DNA from 2 places in the Stenotrophomonas sp. C-A genome. Region 1 is predicted to be linked to the other one. Evidence: riboswitches for the same ligand, from Rfam matches in the RefSeq annotation. Region 1 holds a riboswitch; the other holds the start of a gene.

Region 1 (10,346 bases):
GATCCTCGGCCAGCGCGTGCATTTCGAGCACTTCGCGCAAGCACCGGACGCTGGGGCGATCGAACGCTACCGCCGCCTGAGCGACGACCTGTTCGCCGTACTCGACCAGCGCCTGCAGGGACGTGAGTGGTTGGCGGGTGATCGCTATTCGATCGCCGATATCGCTCACTTCGGATGGCTGCATATCGCCCGCATCATCGACATCGATTCCTCGCGGCATCGCCATCTGGATGCGTGGTACGCGCGGGTTGCCGCACGCCCTGCGGTACAGCGCGGCGTGCTGCTGCCCGAGCCGGCCACCGGTCCGTAAGGAGGCCATGCTGATGAATGATTCCATTGTGATGCCGGGCGCGTCGGCGCCCGCCTTTGCCACGCATCCTGGCTACCAGCGCATGTTCCGTGCCGATGCACTGACGCTGGGCATCTACCTGCCGTTGCGTTTCTACCAGGGCGACATGAGCGTGCTGCAGGGTCAGGCGCGGTGGGTGGAGCAGATCGATCGCCACGGCTTTGCCGCGGTATGGGTACGGGACGTGCCGCTGTTCGATCCGATGTTCGGTGATGCGGGCCAGCTGTTCGATCCATTCACCTACCTGGCGTGGCTGGCGGCGCGCACGCAGCGCATGGCCCTGGCCACCGGCAGCGTGGTGCTGCCCCTGCGCCACCCGATCGATCTGGCCAAAGCGGCGGCGTCGATCGACCAGCTGTCCGGTGGGCGGCTGGTGATGGGTGTGGCGTCCGGCGATCGACCGCTGGAGTTCCCAGCCTATGGACTGGAACACGCGGCGCGCGGAGAACGTTTCGCCTCCGCAATGAATGAGATGCGCCGTTGGCTGCAGCCGGGTACGGATGGGCGGATGACACACGCCGGCGCCGAGCAGGGCGTGCAGTTGCTGCCGCCCCCAGTCAGTGGTCGCGTCCCGCTGATCGTCACCGGCGGTGCGCGCCAGTCGCTGGAGTGGATCGGCCAGCATGCCGATGGCTGGCTGACCTATCCCGAGGCCACCCACGACGCCGCCGGCCCGCAGCGGCTGGCCGCGAAGATCCGTGCCTGGCGCGCGCTGATTCCGGAAGCGGGCTTCCGTCCGCACATGACCAATGAATGGATCGACCTGGTGGATGACCCGGATCATCCCCGCACGCCGCTGCAAGGGGGCTATACCCTGCGCACCGGCCGCAAGGGCCTGATCGAGCTGCTGCAGGCCTGGCAGCACGCCGGCGTGAATCACGCGGCACTGGGTATCCAGTTCGCCGAACGTCCTGCCGGCGACGTGCTGCAGGAGCTGGCCGAAGAGGTGCTGCCGTTGTTCCCGTCACATCCGGGGCCGGCGCCGCAGGTGATGGACTGGTAGCGCAAGGGCAGGCGGCGGCAGATGCTCAACTGGCTGGCCGGCGCAGCAGATCCGGGCCGCGCCGGCACCGATGTCCACCTGGCCGCCGCGCATTGCATCCGCACCAAGGATCAGCGCCGGCCGACCCTCCAGGCCGATCGCCTTGAACACTGGCAGTTCGCTGATGCGGACCTCCATCGACGGGTGCTGCCAGCCGCCGCCGGTCATGCCGGGCAGGGTGTACAGCCAGGTTGCCTGCCTTCCGCCGCCCAGGCCTTCGGTGCCCTTTTCACGCACCCGCACCCGCGCGTCGCTGCCGTCGGTGCGCAGCCCCAGTGCGCGGGCTGCTTCGGCGTTGAGGACGGTCTGCGCGGCACCGGTGTCGACCACGGCGATGGCGTCCACCGCAGGCGCGCCCAGTGCAAGCGTGATGAAGCCGAACTGGCGCAGGCCGTCAGTGCGGCCGGGCAGCGCATTGGGCTGGCAACCCGGTCCTTCCAGGTTCAATCCACCGGGTGTCCACAGCGCCAGTTGATTGCGGCCGAAATCCCAACGGGTGTCCCAGCGTCCGGTGAGATCGTTGCCGATCAAGCCGTCAATGGCCGGATCATCCTCCTTCGGCAACGACGACAGATCGACCTTCATGGCTTGGGCCTGCAGCTGCCAACTGCCCAGCTGCCAGGACGTGCTGCGTATGCGCTGCAGCCGCGCGGACGCTGCACTGGCCCCTTGGGCCTGTGATACCTCTGCATCCGCATCCTCCAGACCATAGCGTCGCACGACGCGGTCATCGACCAGAGTGGCGCCTGCCGCGCTGTCGACCACGAAGCGCAGCGGTTCGGCACGCCCGTCCAGCGACACGGCCACGGCCGGATGACCGCCCTGCATCCACATCGGCAGGATGTGTTCGGGGGAATCGGAGGCCAGCGCAGGCAGCGGGGCAGCAAGCAGGAAGAATGGGATGAGGCGCAAGGCAAGTCTCCGCAGTGATCATGGGTGACCATTGGCGCGCAGCGGCGTATCGCGGGAATATCGGCGTTGATACCGTCCTGATACAGACCTGCCTGATACTGCCCGCATGACGACTCCCGCCCGTGTCATCGTTGTCGACGACGACGCCAGCATCCGTGATGCCATCGCCGATTGCCTGCTGCTGCACGGCTACCAGGTGCGAGTGGCTGCCGACGCAGCGGCGCTGGATGTGCTGCTGCAGGTCGAACGTCCGGACCTGATCGTGCTCGACTGGATGATGCCCGGTGAGGATGGCCTGTCGGTATGCCGCCGGTTGCAGGCGCGGGCCATCCCGATCCTGATGCTGTCGGCGATGGGCAGCGCACCGGACAGGGTGATCGGCCTGGAGATGGGCGCGGACGACTATCTGGCCAAACCGTTCGATCCGCGCGAGCTGCTGGCGCGGGTACGTGCGCTGCTGCGCCGGCAGGACAAGCTGCGCGCGCAGGTCGCCAGTGAACTGCGCTTTTCTGGTTGGCGGTTGCTGCCGGAACAACGTCGCCTGCTGGCCCCGGATGGCAACGAGCTGGTGCTCAGCCGTGGTGAATTCAGCTTGTTGCTGGCGCTGGCCGAACGCCCCGGGCGGGTGCTGGGGCGCGAGCAGCTGCTGCAGCTGAGCCGTGGCGAGCCCAGTGACAGCGTCGACCGCGCGGTCGACCTGGCGATCAGCCGCCTGCGCCGCAAGCTCGGGCAGGCTTCACCCGGTGCGGAATCGCTGGTGCAGACATCGCGTGGCGAAGGCTATCGCTTCGACGCCGAGGTACAGCTGCTGTGAGCAGCCGGTGGCCGACCGCGCGTTGGATCACGATGCTGGCCCTGGCCAGCCTGCTGCTGGCGACACTGGTCAGCGTGGCCGTGGTTGGCTGGATGCCTCGGCCCGCGCCGCCACCGATGCAGTTGGACCAGGCCGTGCAGGTGCTGCGAGGGGAACAGGCCGCGGCACCACTGGGCCTGCATCTGGCGACGCAGGATGCGCCACCACAGGGCAGTGCCAGTGACTGGCTCACCCAGTTGGCGGCGCTGCAGATGGGTTTGCCGGTGGAGGATGTTCGGCTGGTATGGAGCGGACAGGGAAAGGCGCCTGATGTGCAGGTCATCGAAAGCGGCGCCCTGCTCGACGCCACGGCGCGGGCCGGGGTACTGAAGGCGCAGGCTGCCGTGCTGACCGCGATGCAATGGCCGCCATTTGAACTGGGCATGCGCCAGGCCGATGGCCGATGGCAGGTGGTCGGCAGCGATCACAGTGATCTGGCAGCTTGGCGGCGACAGGTGATACTGGCGCTGCTGGGCGGTGCCGTGTTGTTGGCGCCGCTGGCGGCGTGGGCATCGATCCGGCTGGGGCGCCCATTACGACGCTTGGCCGATGCCAGTGCACGTGTGGACCTGCAGGCCGAAACGCCCCTGCCGGATGATGGCCCTCGCGAGGTACAGATGCTGGCCGCCGCGATCGGCACCGGTCGAGAGCGCCTGCGTGCGCAGGCACAGGACATGACCCATATGCTGGCTGCAGTGGCGCATGACCTGCGCACACCATTGACCGGCCTGCGCCTGCGCGCCGAGTTCGCGCCCACACCACAGGCGGCCCGGATGGTGGCGGACATCGAGCGCATGGACACGATGATCGAGCAGGTGCTCGACTACGCACGCGGTGAACTGCAGCCGTTGCAGATGCGCCCGCTGGATCTGGCCGCGCTGCTGGAGGAGTGCGTGCAGGCAGCGTTGCTGCGCGGTGTAGAGATCTCCATCCAGGGGCCGGACAGTCTGCCCTGGCACGGCGACGCGCTGCTGCTTCGGCGTGCGTTCGACAACCTTATCGACAACGCCGATCGCTATGCCGGGGCGGTGGAGCTGCGGGTTGCCGTGGTTGAGCGAGGGGTCCAGCTGGAGGTGATGGATCGCGGCCCAGGTATCGCCGAGGGCGACCGAGTACGCCTGCTGCAGCCCTTCCAGCGCAGCGAGAGCTCGCGCAGCCGCGCCACGGGTGGGACCGGGCTGGGCTTGGCGGTCGCCGCCAATGTGGCGCGGCGGCATGCGGGCGAACTGCAGCTTCTGCACCGGGAGGGAGGTGGACTGATCGCGCGCGTGCTGCTGGGAAGGCTCCCCTGATATCGGCTGTGGTTTACAGGCTTCGGCTATTTTGCCGTATGATTAGGCGCCTAACAATATCGCGTGCGTGAGATGATCGAAGCCAAGCACCATGCCCTGATGGATGAAGCACAGCGACGCGGCCATGCCAGCACCGCGCAGCTGCGCCTGTGCTTCCAGCTGCTCTCGCTGTCCTCGACAATCGATCGCGACTGCGCCGCCCGGCTGGCACCACACGGGCTCAGTGAGGGTCGCTTCATCGTGCTGTTCCTGTTGCATGGGGCCGGCGGCACGTTGCCGCCCCACGTGCTGGCCGAGCGCGCAGGCGTGACCCGCGCCACCATCAGCGGCCTGTTGGATGGCCTGCAGCGCGAAGGACTGCTGCAGCGTCGCTGCGATGCCGAGGATGGCCGCCGCCTGCAGATCGTATTGACCGCACCGGGAATACGCTTGGCCGAGACCTTGTTCGACCAGCACACGCAGTGGATCGGTGGGCTGTTCAACGGCCTGGATGCTGATGAACAGCAGCAGCTGTCGCAGCTGCTGCACAAGATCTGGCAGCACACGGATGCCGGGCGGGAATCCGCAGCATGAGTACGTCCATTCCTGCGGAACGTCGGCAAGCACTCAACACCGGCCGCGTCGCCGCCAGCCATCTGGCTGAATGCCTGGCGGTGGATTTCGCCGCGCTGCTACAGGTGGTAGCGCCTGCGCTTGCACCGGAAGCGCTGCAACGCATGCAGGATGCTTCAGGCAAGGGCATCACACTGCGCATGGCCTTGGCTGCGCAACTGCTGCGTGAGGCGGGGCAGGGCGATCCCGTGCAATGGCAGGACCATGCGTCCGATACCGTGCGCGGCTGGGCCTGCTACCTGATCGGCAGCGATGCCCGTGCAACGTTGGCAGAGAAGCTGCAGCACATGCGCACGCTAGCCGATGATCCACACTTCGGTGTGCGCGAATGGGCGTGGCTGGCGCTACGCACGGACATCGTTGCCGTGCCAATGCAGGCGCTTGAGAACCTGCAACCGTGGACACAGGAAACATCGCCGTACCTGCGCCGCTTCGCCTGCGAAGCACTGCGTCCGCGCGGTGTCTGGGCCGCGCATATCGCGCTGTTCAAGCAGCACCCTGAACATGCATTGCCGATGCTGGAAGCACTGGCTGACGACCCGGAACGCTACGTGCAGGATTCGGTCGGCAACTGGCTCAATGATGCCGGCAAGACTCAGCCGAAGTGGCTGCGCGAGCTGTGCACGCGTTGGCAGCACGAGCGCCACAGCGACGCCAACGCCTACGTCCGCAAACGCGCACTGCGCTCGCTCCGGTAGTGCCGGCCGCTGGCCGACAACCCCGCAACCTCGTAATCCTCAAGGAAGAACCACCATGTCGCACACCTTCATCGAGCTCTATACCGCCACGCCGGCCTGGACCACACTGCCGCCCGAGCAGCGGAATGCCTTCTTCGCCCGTATTGGCGCCGGCATGCAGCAGTTCGATCCAGCCCGCATCACGCCGCTGGCGATGGGCCGCATTGCCAGGGACGTACCGCACAGCAGCGATGAACAGTTCTATGCGGTCTGGCGCTGCGCGAGCCGCGAGGAGGTCGATGCGCTGGTGGCTGGCATTGCCGCTACCGGCTGGCATGAGTACTTCACCACCACCCATGCGGTAGGCGCGATGGACAGCATGGCCCAGCACCTGGCCGACCTGGCCGCCTTGTAGCGGGGCGGCAGACGCCGGCAGTTCCCGGCCCTCGGCATGGGTGGCACATGCGCCTGTCACCCGGACGCGGTAAACAGGACATTGCCCATGTCCATCCGCAGGGAAGTCGATCATGCAGAGCACGCTCCAGGTCACGCTGTTCGGCCCTCTTGGCGACAGCCCGGCGTTGCAGTTGCCGGGGCTGGAGGGGCCGTCGGTGGCCATCCAGGAATCGGCCCTGCGGCGGTTGGTTTCCGACCTCTACACCGCGCGTTCCCTGCTCAACCCCGAGCAGCTGGACGAGGCCCGGCAGGAACTGGATCGCGTGCTGGAACGCTGGGCCGACATCCATGAGGGTCTGCTGCTGGACGTGGAAGTGCATGGGAAATGAGCGACGTTGCGTGGTTGCCGCCGCGTAGGCCGGGCCGGCGCGCACCTCGCTGAACCGCGTCCCCAGTTGCGGATGAAACAGTTTGCACTGCGCAAAAGCTGTGCTATCAATAGATCCCATGAACGCAGCCCCCACCAGCTTTTACTGGTATTACTTTCCGAAGCCACTGGCGGAGGAAGGACTGCGCTCACCCTGAAGAAAGCTTCAGACGCATTCCCGAAAGCCGCCAGCGAACCTGGCGGCTTTTTTCATGCCGCCACGCTGGGGACCCCCAACGTTCCGGAGATCTCCCGCAATGCCCCCGCACACCGACGACCTGCGTATCCGCACCATCGAACCGCTGACACCGCCTGCCCAGCTGCTGGCGATGCTGCCCTGTGACGATGAAGCCTCCGACACCGTCAGCGCCTCGCGCGCGGCCCTGCACCAGATCCTGCATGGCCGCGACGACCGCCTGGCAGTGGTGGTCGGCCCGTGCTCGATCCACGACCCGAAGGCCGCCATCGAGTACGCCCAGCGCCTGAAGCCGCTGCGTGACGCGCTGGCCGGCGAACTGGAAATCGTCATGCGCGTGTACTTCGAGAAGCCGCGCACCACGGTGGGCTGGAAAGGCCTGATCAACGATCCGGACCTGGATGGCAGCTTCAAGATCGACAAGGGCCTGCGCATCGCACGCGGCCTGCTGCGCGACATCAACAAGCTGGGCCTGCCGGCCGGTGTCGAGTTCCTCGACGTGATTTCGCCGCAGTACATCGCCGACCTGGTGGCATGGGGCGCGATCGGCGCACGCACCACTGAAAGCCAGGTGCATCGCGAGCTGGCCTCGGGGCTGTCGTGCCCGGTCGGTTTCAAGAACGGCACCGATGGCAACGTGAAGATCGCCGCTGACGCAGTGGGTGCGGCGTCCAATCCGCATCACTTCCTGTCGGTCACCAAGCAGGGCGGCACCGCCATCGTGTCGACCACCGGCAACCCGGATTGCCATGTGATCCTGCGCGGTGGCAAGCAGCCGAACTACGACGCAGGCAGTGTTGCCGAGGCCTGCCAGGTGCTGGCCAAGGCCAAGCTGCCGGCGCGCCTGATGATCGACGCCAGCCATGCCAACAGCCTGAAGAACCCGGAGAACCAGCCGAAGGTGATCGACGACATCGCCGTTCAGCTGGAAGACGGCGAACAGCGCATCGTTGGCGTGATGATCGAGAGCCATCTGGTCGGTGGCCGCCAGGAACTGGTGGAAGGCCAGCCGCTGGTCTACGGGCAGAGCATCACCGATGGCTGCATCGACTGGGACACCACCGTGACGGTGCTGGAGCGACTGGCCGCGGCCGTGCGTGCCCGTCGCGACGTAAAGGTGTCCGAAGCCGCTTGAGTGCGGCACGTGTGTGGATGGCGGCCAGCGCCTGCGGGGGGGCGGCCGCGATCAGGGCCGGTCGGAGTTGGAGACCGGCCCATCTGCACCGGCGATGCGCCTGGCGCTGCGCATGAGCGACAGCGCCAGGTACATCGCCGGGGTGGTGAGACCGATGGATGGGGCCTTCATGCAGCGTCGAGCCCGCGAAGCGCGGGGCTTTGTAGAAGATCCGCTCCACGTACGCTCCAGGTCACGTCACAATGCCACTTCCTGTTTGGTGGCCGCAGCCATGAAAGAACTGATCATTCCAGAAGCCGCACAGCGCGATGAGGATTCCATCGAGATGATCCGCGTGTGGATTGCCGAACGGGGATTGCATGCTTCGCTGAACGTTGGCCTGTATGGCGATCGTCCTGGTGTTCGAGAGGAGCATGCGTGGGGACGTATCCTGGCAGACGTTGCCCAGCATGTCGCAGATGCTCTGGTCGTGGATGGCGGGATGGACCGCGGCGCGGCGATCAACGCGATCAAGGATGCATTCGATGAAGAGCTGCGGGCGCCGTCCAGTGGGCGCTCCGGGGGATTCGTGGTCCGCCACTGAGGGACCAGATGGGCGCCGCGGCGCTGGAGACAGCGTCCCAACGCAACACGGCAACAAGCGCTGGGCCACGTCGAGAACGCGAACCTCAATGCACTTCGTCGTGATAGACGAATTTCGGCATTTCCCAGCGGTAGTGGATCGCCAGCAGGCGCAGCGCGAAGCCGCCGCCCAGGCAGCACAGGATCGCGGTGGCGTCGGCCACGCCCCAGTGCAGCAGCAACAGGTAGGCCGCGCCGGTCAGCAGCGCGATGATCGCGTACAGCTCCTTCTGGAAGATCAGCGGCACCTCGTTGCAGAGGATGTCGCGCAGCACGCCGCCGAACGCGCCGGTCAGCATGCCGGCGATCAGCACGATCGGCATCGCATGGCCGGCTTCGCGCGCGATCGAGCAGCCGATCAGGGTGAAGGCGATCAGGCCCAGACCATCGAGTACCAGGAAGGTGCGACGGAAGTGGTGCATCCAGCGCGCCACCCAGGTGGCGATCAGCGCCGCGCATACGGTGAAGCCCAGGTACTCGGGATGCTTCACCCAGCCCAGCGGGTAGTGGCCGAGCAGGATGTCGCGCAGCGAACCGCCACCGAGTGCGGTGACGCAGGCGATCATGACCACGCCGAACAGGTCCATGCGGCGGCGGCCGGCGGACAGCGCGCCGGTCATGGCTTCGGCGGAAATGGCGATCAGGTAGATGATGGACAGCAGCATGGGACAGGCTCCGGGCGCGGTGGGGCCGGCCATGCGCGACTACCGCCACTGCCTGCGCAATGACGGGATGACGATGACCGGTGCCGCTCCCGCTGTCCTTTTGCCTGAGAGTTCAGCGGCATGGGCCGCGTGCCCCTTCGGCGGATCGTCCCGGGCGTGCCCGGTGACCTCTCTCCAGCTCGGCGAGTCGAATGCATGGTTGGTGGGATTCCAGCCCACCGGCCTGAGCGATCATGGGAGCCTGCGCCTTCGGCGGGCGCCAGCGCGGCGCCTCTCTCCTGCATTCGGCCGCCAGTATATCCGCTGCAGTGCAGCACGGCATAATCCGGGCATGGCCCCGTCCCTCCGCCCGTGGTTCCTGTACCTGCTCGAATGCCGGGATGGCAGCTATTACGCCGGCATCAGCACTGATGTGGAGGCGCGTTTCGCCGCCCACCAGGCGGGCAAGGGCGCGCGCTACACCCGGGCCCGGCCGCCGCTGCGCGTGCTGGCCGTGCGCGAATACCCGGACCGGGCCGCCGCCTCGCGGGCCGAGTGGCAACTCAAGCAGCAGTCGCGCGAACGCAAGCTGGCCTGGCTGCAGGCGCCGGATCCTGCGCTTCTGTAGAGCCGAGCCCACGCTCGGCTGTCGTTGCTGCTGCCTGATGGTGAAGCCGAGCATGGGCTCGGCTCTACAGTAGATCCACGCCCTGCGTGGATGGGCGCTTCCAGCCATGCCATGATCGCCCCGCGCCCAGAGCTGGAGACCCGGATGTCCACGATCGCCCTGCTGTTTGCTCTCTCCGCAGCAACGAGCCCTGCCGCCGATCCGGCCACCCTCGCGGCCATCGAAGCCACCTGCCACGACTACGTCGACGGCCAGCTGGAGGCCGACCCGCAGCGCGTCGCCCGCTCCCTGCATCCGGACCTGGCCAAGCGCGCGGTTCTCGGCGATACACCCGACGAACGACTGGGCCTGCGCCGGATGTCGAAGGAAGAACTGGTCTCGTTGACGAAGCAGGGCGCGTTGAAGAACCCGAAGGATCAATGGGACCGCCGCTGCACGGTGCTGGATGTGACCGGCAACGCGGCGTCGGTGCGGCTGGAAACGCCGTGGTTTGTCGACTACTTCCACATGGGACGCTTCGACCAGCGCTGGGTCATCGTCAACGCGTTGTGGTACCCGAAAC
Region 2 (10,346 bases), 740 kb from region 1:
GCGCTTGGCCACGTCCTCGGCGCCGATGCCGCTGGTCTTCTCCAGCGGGCGCACGTCCAGGATGCACTCGTGTGCCACCAGGCCGTTGCGGCCGGTGTACAGGGTCTTGAAGTGCGGGGCCAGGCGCTTGGCGATGTAGTTGGCGTTGAGCTGCGCGACCTGGGTGGCCTTGCGCAGGCCGTCGCGGCCCATCATCGCGATGTACATCCAGCTGATCGGCAGGATCGAGGCGCTGCCGAAGCTGGCCGCGCTGACCATGCCGACCGGGCCGTTGTCACCCAGCTTGCCCGGCAGGAACGGCGCCAGGTGCTCCTTGACCGCGCACGGGCCAACGCCCGGGCCGCCACCGCCGTGCGGGATGCAGAAGGTCTTGTGCAGGTTCAGGTGCGAAACGTCCGAACCCCACTTGCCCGGCTTGGCCACGCCCACCAGGGCGTTCATGTTGGCGCCGTCGGTATACACCTGGCCACCGTGCTGATGGATGATCTCGCAGATCTCGACAACTTCTTCCTCGAACACGCCGTGCGTGGACGGGTAGGTCATCATGATCGCGGCCAGGCGGTCGCTGTACTTCTCGGCGTTGAGGCGGATGTCCTCGACGTCGACGTTGCCATTGGCATCGGTCTTGGTGACCACGACCTTCATGCCACACATCTGTGCCGAAGCAGGGTTGGTGCCGTGCGCCGAATCCGGGATCAGGCAGATGTCGCGGTGGCCTTCACCGCGCGAACGGTGGTAGGCGCGGATCGCCAGCAGGCCGGCGTACTCGCCCTGCGCGCCGGAGTTCGGCTGCAGGCTGACTGCGTCGTAGCCGGTGCATTCCACCAGCATCGCTTCCAGCGTGTCGATCAGTTCCTTGTAGCCCAGCGCCTGGTCGGCCGGCACCAGCGGGTGGATCTGCGAGAACTCCGGCCAGGTCACCGGGATCATCTCGGCGGTGGCGTTGAGCTTCATGGTGCACGAGCCCAGCGGGATCATCGTGCGGTCCATCGCCAGGTCCTTGTCGGCCAGCGAACGCAGGTAGCGCAGCAGTTCGTGCTCGCTGTGGTGGGTGTTGAACACCGGATGGGTCAGGAACGCGGACTGGCGCAGCAGGCCGGTCGGCAGCGCGTCGGCGGTGCTGGCATCCAGCGCGTCGACATCCAGCGAAGCACCGAACACCGCAGCCACGGCGACGATGTCGGCGCGGGTGGTGGTCTCGTCCAGGCTGATGCCGACCGAGTCGCTGTCGATCGCGCGCAGGTTGTAACCGGCGGCGCGTGCCTTGGCATGGATTTCATCGGCATGCACGCCGGTGACGTGCAGGGTGTCGAAGAAGTCGCCACCGACCTGCACGCCGGCATTGCGCAGCGCTGCGGCCAGGATCGAGGCCAGGCGATGGGTGCGGCGGGCAATGCGGGTCAGGCCGTCCGGGCCGTGGTACACGGCGTACATCGAGGCCATCACGGCCAGCAGTACCTGCGCGGTACAGATGTTGGAGGTGGCTTTCTCGCGGCGGATGTGCTGCTCGCGGGTCTGCAGAGTGAGGCGGTAGGCCGGGTTGCCCTGGGCATCGATCGAGACGCCGATCAGGCGGCCCGGCATCGAGCGCTTGTAGGCGTCACGGCAGGCCATGAAAGCGGCGTGCGGGCCACCGAAGCCGAACGGCACGCCGAAACGCTGGCTGTTGCCGACCACGATGTCCGCGCCCCATTCGCCCGGGGCGGCCAGCAGGGTCAGGGCCAGCAGGTCGGTGGCCACGGCCACCAGGCCGCCGCGCGCGTGCACGGCATCGACCAGCGCCTTGTAGTCGCCGACCTGGCCGAAGGTATCCGGGTACTGCAGCAGCAGGCCGAAGGCTTCCGCTTCCAGTGCTTCGGCCGGGGTGCCGACGCGCAGCACGATGCCCATCGGCTCGGCGCGGGTGCGCAGCAGTTCCAGGGTCTGCGGGTGCACGGCGTCGTGCACGAAGAAGATGTCCGACTTCGACTTGGCCGAACGCTTGGCCAGGGTCATCGCTTCAGCGGCGGCGGTGGCTTCGTCCAGCAGCGAGGCGTTGGCGATTTCCATGCCGGTCAGGTCGGCGCACAGGGTCTGGAAGTTGATCAGCGCTTCCATGCGGCCCTGCGAGATTTCCGCCTGGTACGGAGTGTAGGCGGTGTACCAGGCCGGGTTTTCCAGGATGTTGCGCAGGATCACGTTCGGCGTGTGGGTGCCGTAGTAGCCCTGGCCGATGAAGCTGCGCAGCACGGTGTTCTTGTCGGCGATCGCACGGATCTTCGCCAGTGCCTGTACTTCGGTCATCGACTCCGGCAGCGCCAGCGGCGCCGGCGACTTGATCTTGGCCGGCACGATGGCATCGGTCATGCCATCCAGCGACGCGTGGCCGACGACATCGAGCATCTGCGCGATCTCGGCATCGTTGGGGCCGATGTGGCGCTCGACGAACGCGTTGTGGTGCTCGAGCTCACGCAGGGAAGGGGTGTTCTGGGACATGGCGAAGGATCCGTCAGGAAAGGGCACACGCACGGGCACAAGCCGCCGGTCGGCGGTCTGCGGGGCGCCCCTCTGTCCTTTTGCCTGAGAGTTTAAAAGCGCGGAAAACCGCAGCTTCGTGCCCCTTCGGCGCCGGATCGAACCGGTCTCTCCAGAGTTGTGTTACGGGTGGTATCGGGCCTGAGCGATTACGGGCGTTGCGCCTTCGGCAGCGGTGTTCCGCTTCTCCCACCGTGTTGCCCGCTGATTATAGCCCGTTGCGGGCCCGCCGGCCGCCTCCAGGTATGCCCGCCACGCCTGAATGGCCGATGGCCCGGCCGTGCGTTTTGTGCACCGCTGCATGGCATCTAGCGCAATCCGCACCTATGATAGCCGGATACCCGAATTCATCTGGCGCCGTCTCTGCAGAAGGGGACCGGCGCCCGCCGTGCGTGCCACGCATGGCCCTGCCGGACGCTTCCTCCATGACCGCCGCTGTTGCCCCTTCCACCCGCCGCATGGCCCTGCTGCTTGCCGGCCTGGCCATGTTCGGCCCGTTCTCGATCGACACCATCTTCCCGGCGTTCCCGCAGCTGGCCCAGCGCCTGGCGGTGGACGAGGTCGCGGTGCAGCAGACCATCAGCGTGTACCTGCTGTTCTATGGCCTGATGAGTCTGGCGCACGGCCCGCTGTCCGATGCCTGGGGCCGCAAGCGGGTGATCCTCGGCGGTCTGGTGGTGTTCGTCGGCGCCTCGGTCGGCTGCGCGCTGTCCACCGACCTGTCCACGCTGCTGGCGTTCCGCGCGCTGCAGGGCCTGTCGGCGGGTGTCGGCATGATCGTCGGCCGCGCGGTGATCCGCGACCTGTACCACGGCCACGATGCCCAGCGGCTGATGAGCCAGGTGTCGATGCTGTTCGGCATCGCTCCGGCCATCGCACCGATCATCGGTGGCTGGATCCTGCTCAGTGGCGCCGGCTGGCCGCTGATCTTCTGGTTCCTGGTGGTGTTCGGGCTGGTGCTGTTGGCGGCCACCGCGCGCTTCCTGCCGGAAACCCATGCGGTCGAGGCACGGGTGCCGCTGTCGCCGCGCGTGCTGCTGCGTGACTACGTGCGCATCGGCTTCAACCCGCGCTTCCTGCGCCTGGCGCTGGCCGGCAGCATCGGTTTCGGCGGCATCTTCCTGTACATCTCCTCGGCACCGGTGTTCGTGATGCAGCACCTGCACCTGGGCGAGGGCGGTTTCGCCTGGTTGTTCATCCCCACCATCGGCGGCATGACCACCGGCTCGTTCCTGTCCGGGCGCATGGCCGGGCACAGCACACCGACGCGGCAGGTGGCCCTCGGCTTTACCTTGTGTGCGGTCTCTGCCGTGTTGAACATCGGCTACGTCAGCCTGGCGCCGCAGTTCGCGCTGCCGTGGGCGGTGATGCCGATCTTCCTGGGCGGCATGGGCATGGCGCTGATCTTCCCGATCCTGGCGCTGGCGGTGCTGGACATGTATCCGCACCAGCGCGGACTGGCCTCGTCGCTGCAGGCCTTCGTGCAGCTGATGATCAGCACGGTGGTGGCCGGTGTGGTGTCGCCGCTGCTCAGTGCCAGCCCGCTGCACTTGGCACTGGGCCAGGCCGCGTTCTTCGGCGCCGGCTTCGTGTTCTGGTACTGGGAACACCAGCGTGAACGCGCGGCGCAGGCGGCCTGCACGGGCCATTGAGCAGCGCGCAGGGGTAGGGCGGGCCGCGACGCCCGCAACGCTTGCGACGAGGAACGACCGGACTAGGCTGGGGACTCCAGCCAGCCGGTGCGTGGATGCACGACAGCCAGCCGATCCGATGTCGTTGCATGAGGTTCCCCCATGGCTGCGCAGCAGACCTACCGCCTGTTCGAGGTGGCGCTGAAGGAGCGCCGCGTTCTTTCCCCTTCCCTGGACCGCATGGTGTTCACCGGTGCCGACGTGGCGCGGATGAAAACCGAAGGCCCGGACCAGCGCATCAAGGTGTTCTTCCCCTTGCCCGGCCAGGATGTGCCGCAGGTCCTCAGCGGTGACGACTGGTACCCGCGCTACCGGGCCCTGCCGGACGATCAGCGCCCGCCGATGCGTACCTACACCATCCGCCAGTTGCGGGCCGAGCAAGGCGAGGTCGATGTCGATTTCGTCATCCATGGCGAAACCGGCCCCGCTTCGCGCTGGGCCATGCACGCCCGCCCCGGCGACCGCGTGGTGCTGCTGGCCCCGGACGCCGACTGTGCCGAGAGCAGCCAGGGCTGGGAGTGGAAGCCACCGGCCGGTGTCGGCCAGGTGCTGCTGGTGGCCGATGAAACCGCGTTGCCTGCGGTGGCCGGCATCCTTGAGGAACTGTCGGCCATGGTCGACCCACCGCGCACGCTGGCGCTGCTGGAGGTAGCGCAGGCCGGTGATGCAGTGCACCTGAAGGCGCCCTCCAGCGCCGAGCTGGTCTGGCTGCCGCGCGGGCAGGCCGCCTACGGACAGCCGTTGCTGCAGGCGGTGCAGGCGCGGCTGGCAGCGGCCTCGAGCGTGGCCGCTGGCGACGAACTGGAAGAAATCGACGTTGACGCGCAGATCCTCTGGGAACAGGCCGATGCCAGTGTGGCCGGGCCGCTGTATGCCTGGGTGGCGGGCGAGGCGGGGGCGGTGATGGCGATCCGCCGCCACCTGGTGCGCGATTGCGGGCTGGACCGCCGCGCGATCACCTTCATGGGCTACTGGCGGCATGGCAAGGTGCTGGACTGACCGGACGGGATCGAGCACGCGTGAAGCAGCGCTGCGGGCGGGGTGCGCTATCCTTGCGCCCCCCTTCGCAGCGGTACCGCACCATGTCCACCAGCTCCAAGACCCGCCGCGACCAGCGCCGTCGCCAGGAAAAGCAGGCCGCCAACAAGGCCGCCGCGCAGGCGTCGCCGGTGGAACCGCATGCCGAACTGCGCGACGCGCAGCGCACCCTGCTGGCCGGTGTCGTGCGCCGCGACGGTGAATGGGTGCTGGGCATGGACGGCCGCATCGCGGGCCACAGCGAGAGCGCTGCGCAGGTGCTGGCGCTGATCATGCAGGCCGGTGAGCTGCACGAGCGCAAGGGCACGCCGGTGCGCCTGATGTACTCCGATGCGCTGCGTGATGCGGCGCAGGCCGAAGCCAAGGAGAAGGGCCAGACCTTCGAGGAATTCAAGGCCGAACTTGCCGCGGCAATGGCCGCGAAGAAGAACAGCTGATCGCGCCCGATATGTAGAGCCGAGCATGGCTCGGCTCTACAACACGGAGAAGGGGCGGATCCTCGCGGACCCGCCCCTTTTCTCATTTCGCCGCCGGGGCCGCGTTGGCCTGCCAGCCGCACATCTGGCCTTCGTTCTGCTGCTTCAGCCACTCGTTGACCGGAGTGAAGTACTCGATCATCGGGCCGGCATCGAGCTTGTCGGTGCCTGTCAGCTCCTTCAGCGTGGCCTGCCACGGCTGGCTGGCACCCTTGCTCAGCATTGCCCAGTACTTCTGGCCGGCTTCCTTGTTGCCGTAGAAGGTGCACTCATGCAGCGGGCCCTTGTAGCCGGACGCGTCGCACAGGCCCTTGTAGAACTGGAACTGCAGGATGCGCGCCAGGAAGTAGCGGGTATACGGGGTGTTGCCCGGCACGTGGTACTTCGCGCCCGGATCGAAGAACTCTTCGCCACGGGTGCTGGCCGGCGCCACGCCCTGGTACTTGGCCTTCAGGTCCCACCACGCCTTGTTGTAGTTGTCGGCGGTGATCGAGCCATCGAACACGCCCCAGCGCCAGCGGTCGATCATCAGCCCGAACGGCAGGAACGATACGCCCGACAGCGCCATGCGCATCTGGTTGTTGATGACCGCCTCGCGGCTTTCGGTCGGTGCATCGACCAGGCCGATCGAGCTGAGGTACTTGGGCGTCATCGCCAGCACGATGGTGTCGCCGATCGCTTCATGGAAGCCATCGTTGGCACCGCCCTGGAACAGCGGCGGCAGCGGGTTGTAGGCCAGGTCGTAATAGATGTGGCCCAGCTCGTGGTAGATGGTGGTGAAGTTCTCTTCGTTCGGCTTGATGCACATCTTGGTGCGCACGTCGCCTTCCATGTTCATGTCCCAGGCGCTGGCGTGGCAGACCACGTCGCGGTCGTCGGGCTTGATGAACTGGGTTTTTTCCCAATAGGACTGCGGCAGCGACGGCATGCCCAGCGACACGTAGAAGTCCTGCGCGCGTTCGGTCATCTGCTTGGCGGTACGCAGTTCGGCCTCGCGCTGCGCCTTGTACTGGGCGGCGACGTTGGCGTCCTTGCCGGCCTTGGCCAGCGCCGCGCTCAGGTTGGTCTGGTACTGCTTCTCCAGTGCCGCGGTGATGTCCAGGCTGCCGGCGCCCGGGTAGGGTTCCAACTGGTCCCACAGGTTCGACCAGTCCTGCTGCCACATGTTGCCCAGCAGGTGCGCGGCGATCAGGCCATTGCCCACTTCGGCCTTGTCCTTGCCGTAAGTCTTGTCCAGCTTGCCGCGCGCGTAGCAGTGCAGCTGCTCGTACATCGGCTTGACCTGCTCCCACAGGCGATCGGTTTCAGGGCCGATCTGCTCCGGCGGCATGTCGTAGCCGCTGCGCCACATCTGCCCGGCATCGGTGAAGCCCATGCCCTTGGCACCTTCGTTCACCAGGCCGACGAATTTCTGGTAGTCGCCGCGCATGCTCTTGGTGGTGCTGTGCCAGCCCAGCCAGGCATCGAGCTGCTTGTCGTAATCGCGGCTGCGCGCCAGCACCTGCTCCAGTTCGCCCAGCTGGCGGCAGGAGTTGGGATCGTTGGCGTCGGTGCAGTACTTGCCGGCACCGTAGCTGCCTTCCATGCGGGTGGCGATCTGGGTCAGCTCGGCCAGCTTGGCCGGATCGCGCGGCGCCGGCATCGAGGACATCAGCTTCAGCAGGTGGATCGCGCGCTTGCTGTCTTCGCTCATCGGCTTGCCGTCGAACTTGGCGGCCTGCTCGATCCAGCTGTTGAGCTGGGTCAGCGAGCGCTCGTTGGCCTTGGCCGCGATGCGTTCGGAATCACTGTTGATGTAGGTGGAGGACAGCCACTGCGCCGAGGTCATCTCCGGGTAGGCGGCCTTGAATTCGGCATTGATGCGGGCCACGAACTGGTCGGCGGTTTCGCCGGCCGGGGCGCTGCTGCTGGCGGTATCGGTGCCTGGGGTGGGTTCCTTCTTGCAGGCGGCCAGGGCCAGCGTGGCGGCGGCGACTGCCGCGGCCAGCAGGAGATGACGGTGTTTCACGGGCGGTCCTTGGGTGGTGAACGACGGCCGAAGGCTAGTGGGCAGTGGCTGCCACCGCAAGTGGCGGAAGTCGGCCGGGCGGCGCCCGGCACCCGCAGAGGCCTTCGAGCAACGGCAAAGCCGAAGCAACAGCAACAGCGGACTATCCGTGGTTTGGCGGGGCGGGTCCGGTTGCGGGGGACGCCGTAAATCCGTCCATGGAGGCTCGGTCGCGCCATCCATGGCGCTCACGCCCCCGCAACCGGACCCACCCCGCCTTCGACAGATTTCCGCGACCTGTCATTGATCCACGCCATGCGTGGATGCTTTTCGAATTCAATTCGACTATTCGATTCCGATGGAAATTCATCCACGCATGGCGTGGATCTACCAGATCGGGACAATCTGTCAGAAGTGGGGCGGTGTCGGAGTGCGGGGTGTCAGCCGCATGGATGCGGCTGCCAAGCCTACATGGACGTACTTGCGGCGTCCCCGCATTCCGACACCGCCCCGCCAAACCACGAATCGCCTGCTTCTGCTGTTGCCGTTGCTTGTGCAGTGGCCTCGGCGGGTGCCGGGCGCAGCCCTGCCGACAAACCCTCAACTCTCGCAGTTGGCGAACACGTCGCGATCGCGCTCGTACAGCGAGGTCTTCACCTGCATCAGGCCCAGCACCGACGGGAACAGGTTGTCATGGTCGGTGTACGCCGCCGAACGCTTGCGCACGCACTGCAGGTCCAGCCCGCGGCTGCTGGCGAAGCCCGGCGAAAACCACATCGTCATCGGCACGCGGGTCTGCTCGGCCGGGGCGATCGCGTACGGCACGCCATGCAGGAACAGGCCCTTCTCGCCCAGCGACTCGCCGTGGTCGGACAGGTAGATCATGGCCGTGTCGTAGTCCTGCATGCCCTGCAGCGTGCCGATGGTCTTGCTCAGGAAATGATCGGTGTACAGCACGGCGTTGTCGTAGCTGTTGGTGATCTCCTCGCGTGAGCAGCGGCCGATGTCACGGGTGTCGCAGGTTGGCTTGAAGCGCGCAAATGCGGCCGGGTAACGCTCGAAGTACGCCGGGCCATGGTTGCCCAGCTGGTGCAGCACCACCACGCGGTCGCCGGGCTTGGCGCGCACCTGGGTGGCCAGGTCCTGCAGCAGGATCTCGTCCATGCAGCGGCCGTCCGCGCACAGGCCCGGGGTGGTCGCATCGGACAGCGACTGGAACTCCAGGCCTTCGCACACGCCCTTGCAGCCGGACTGGTTGTCACGCCACAACGGTGCGATGCCGGCACGGTTCAGCACATGCAGCAGCGACTGGTGTGCACGGATCTTCTTCTCGTCGTACTCGTGGCGTCCCCACGGCGAGAACAGGCACGGCAGCGACACTTCGGTGCTGGTGCCGCAGGAGTGCATGTCGGGGAAGTTGATCACCGGTGCCTGGGCCAGTTCCGGGGTGGTGTTGCGGCCACCGTTGAGGCCCCAGTTCTGCGCGCGCACGGTTTCGCCCATGACGATCACCAGCAGGCGCGGCTTGCTGGCAGGTGCACGTGGGGTGGCCTTGGCATCGGTACCGATCGGCAGCTTCGGCGCGCGCTGCACCGGGTTGTCGCCACGCAGTGCGCGCGGCATGCCCAGCAGCACGTTGGCCGGGGTGGCGAGGTAACGCACTTCGCGCTGGTTGCGCATCAGTGCCGAGACATCCTGGAACGAGATCAATGCGCCGCCTACCGCGGTCACTGCCGCCACCACCAGGAAGCCGACGCGCCAGAGCAGGCTGCGGCCCCAGCTGCGGCGGCGCAGCTCCACGCGCCACAGCACGATCATCGGCAACACCGCCAGCAACAGCACCGGCCACACCAGCGACACGGTCATCAGCTCGCGGCTTTCCTTGGGATCGGTCGCCAGCACGTTGCGCAGCATGTCCGCATCCAGGTAGATGTGGTAACGGCTCATGTAGTGCGCAGCGAATGCAGTCACCAGCAGCAGCAGGCTGATCACCACCTTGGCGTTCCAGCGCCAGACCAGGATGCCCAGCAGCACGCCGTGCGCACCCAGCAGCAACAGCAGCAGCGACAGTGCGTAGCGCAGGCTGCCCGGATGGCTGGCCATCGCGCTGTGCCAGAACAGGCCGTTGCCGGCCACCGCAAAGAACAGGCTGGTCAGTGCAATCAGTGCTTCGGTGGAGAGCTGCGGCCGCCAGCGGCGAAGGTTCGCCAACGCGGGAAGACGGGCGGGGCGTTGGACCGATGCACTCATGCGTTTGCCTCCTGGCGGTGGGGACGGTCCAGCTGACGGCGGATCAGGACATACAGGCCGAGCGAAAGCAGCCAACATATCAACGCAGTGGCAACGTCATGCGAAAGGAAATGTGCGCCCCGCAGCTGCTGGCTGATGCCGAACACCAGGCCAGCGCCGAGGCCGATCCACAGCCCCGCCCAGCGCCACGACGGGCGCCACAGCAGGGCGAAATAGTACAGACAGAGCCACGCATAGCCGGCGCTGGCATGCCCGGCCGGGAAGCAGGCCTGCGGCGCCATGCCGGCCGGGCGCAGGGTGAAAAGACCGATGAAAGGCTGGTGGCCGCCGTAGCGCAGCAGGTCCCAGGGGCATTCCATCGGCACCAGCGACTTCAGAAGGGAGATCACG

Evidence for each region. Region 1 has a riboswitch for glycine ahead of ACW5IY_RS19540 (trimeric intracellular cation channel family protein). Riboswitches for the same ligand answer to the same signal wherever they lie in the genome.
Region 2: it holds a riboswitch for glycine, as region 1 does, so the genes downstream of both, gcvP (aminomethyl-transferring glycine dehydrogenase) here and ACW5IY_RS19540 (trimeric intracellular cation channel family protein) in region 1, are expected to answer to the same signal.

What each region holds. Positions count from the first base shown of each region.
Region 1 is NZ_CM132916.1:4,206,059-4,216,404, reverse strand. It holds gene ACW5IY_RS19595 (glutathione S-transferase family protein) at 1-310, shown strand, start outside; gene ACW5IY_RS19590 (LLM class oxidoreductase) at 324-1,352, shown strand; gene ACW5IY_RS19585 (retropepsin-like aspartic protease) at 1,314-2,303, opposite strand; gene ACW5IY_RS19580 (response regulator transcription factor) at 2,410-3,117, shown strand; gene ACW5IY_RS19575 (sensor histidine kinase) at 3,150-4,448, shown strand; gene ACW5IY_RS19570 (MarR family winged helix-turn-helix transcriptional regulator) at 4,521-5,021, shown strand; gene ACW5IY_RS19565 (DNA alkylation repair protein) at 5,018-5,758, shown strand; gene ACW5IY_RS19560 (DUF6616 family protein) at 5,814-6,152, shown strand; gene ACW5IY_RS19555 (hypothetical protein) at 6,265-6,522, shown strand; gene ACW5IY_RS19550 (3-deoxy-7-phosphoheptulonate synthase) at 6,818-7,891, shown strand; gene ACW5IY_RS19545 (DUF5076 domain-containing protein) at 8,163-8,474, shown strand; gene ACW5IY_RS19540 (trimeric intracellular cation channel family protein) at 8,560-9,177, opposite strand; glycine riboswitch at 9,262-9,365, opposite strand; glycine riboswitch at 9,379-9,468, opposite strand; gene ACW5IY_RS19535 (GIY-YIG nuclease family protein) at 9,509-9,784, shown strand; gene ACW5IY_RS19530 (nuclear transport factor 2 family protein) at 9,929-10,346, shown strand, end outside.
Region 2 is NZ_CM132916.1:3,461,657-3,472,002, reverse strand. It holds gene gcvP (aminomethyl-transferring glycine dehydrogenase) at 1-2,475, opposite strand, end outside; glycine riboswitch at 2,538-2,640, opposite strand; gene ACW5IY_RS16330 (Bcr/CflA family efflux MFS transporter) at 2,940-4,166, shown strand; gene ACW5IY_RS16325 (siderophore-interacting protein) at 4,308-5,204, shown strand; gene ACW5IY_RS16320 (hypothetical protein) at 5,288-5,680, shown strand; gene ACW5IY_RS16315 (M2 family metallopeptidase) at 5,763-7,727, opposite strand; gene ACW5IY_RS16310 (phosphoethanolamine--lipid A transferase) at 8,307-9,956, opposite strand; gene ACW5IY_RS16305 (phosphatase PAP2 family protein) at 9,953-10,346, opposite strand, start outside.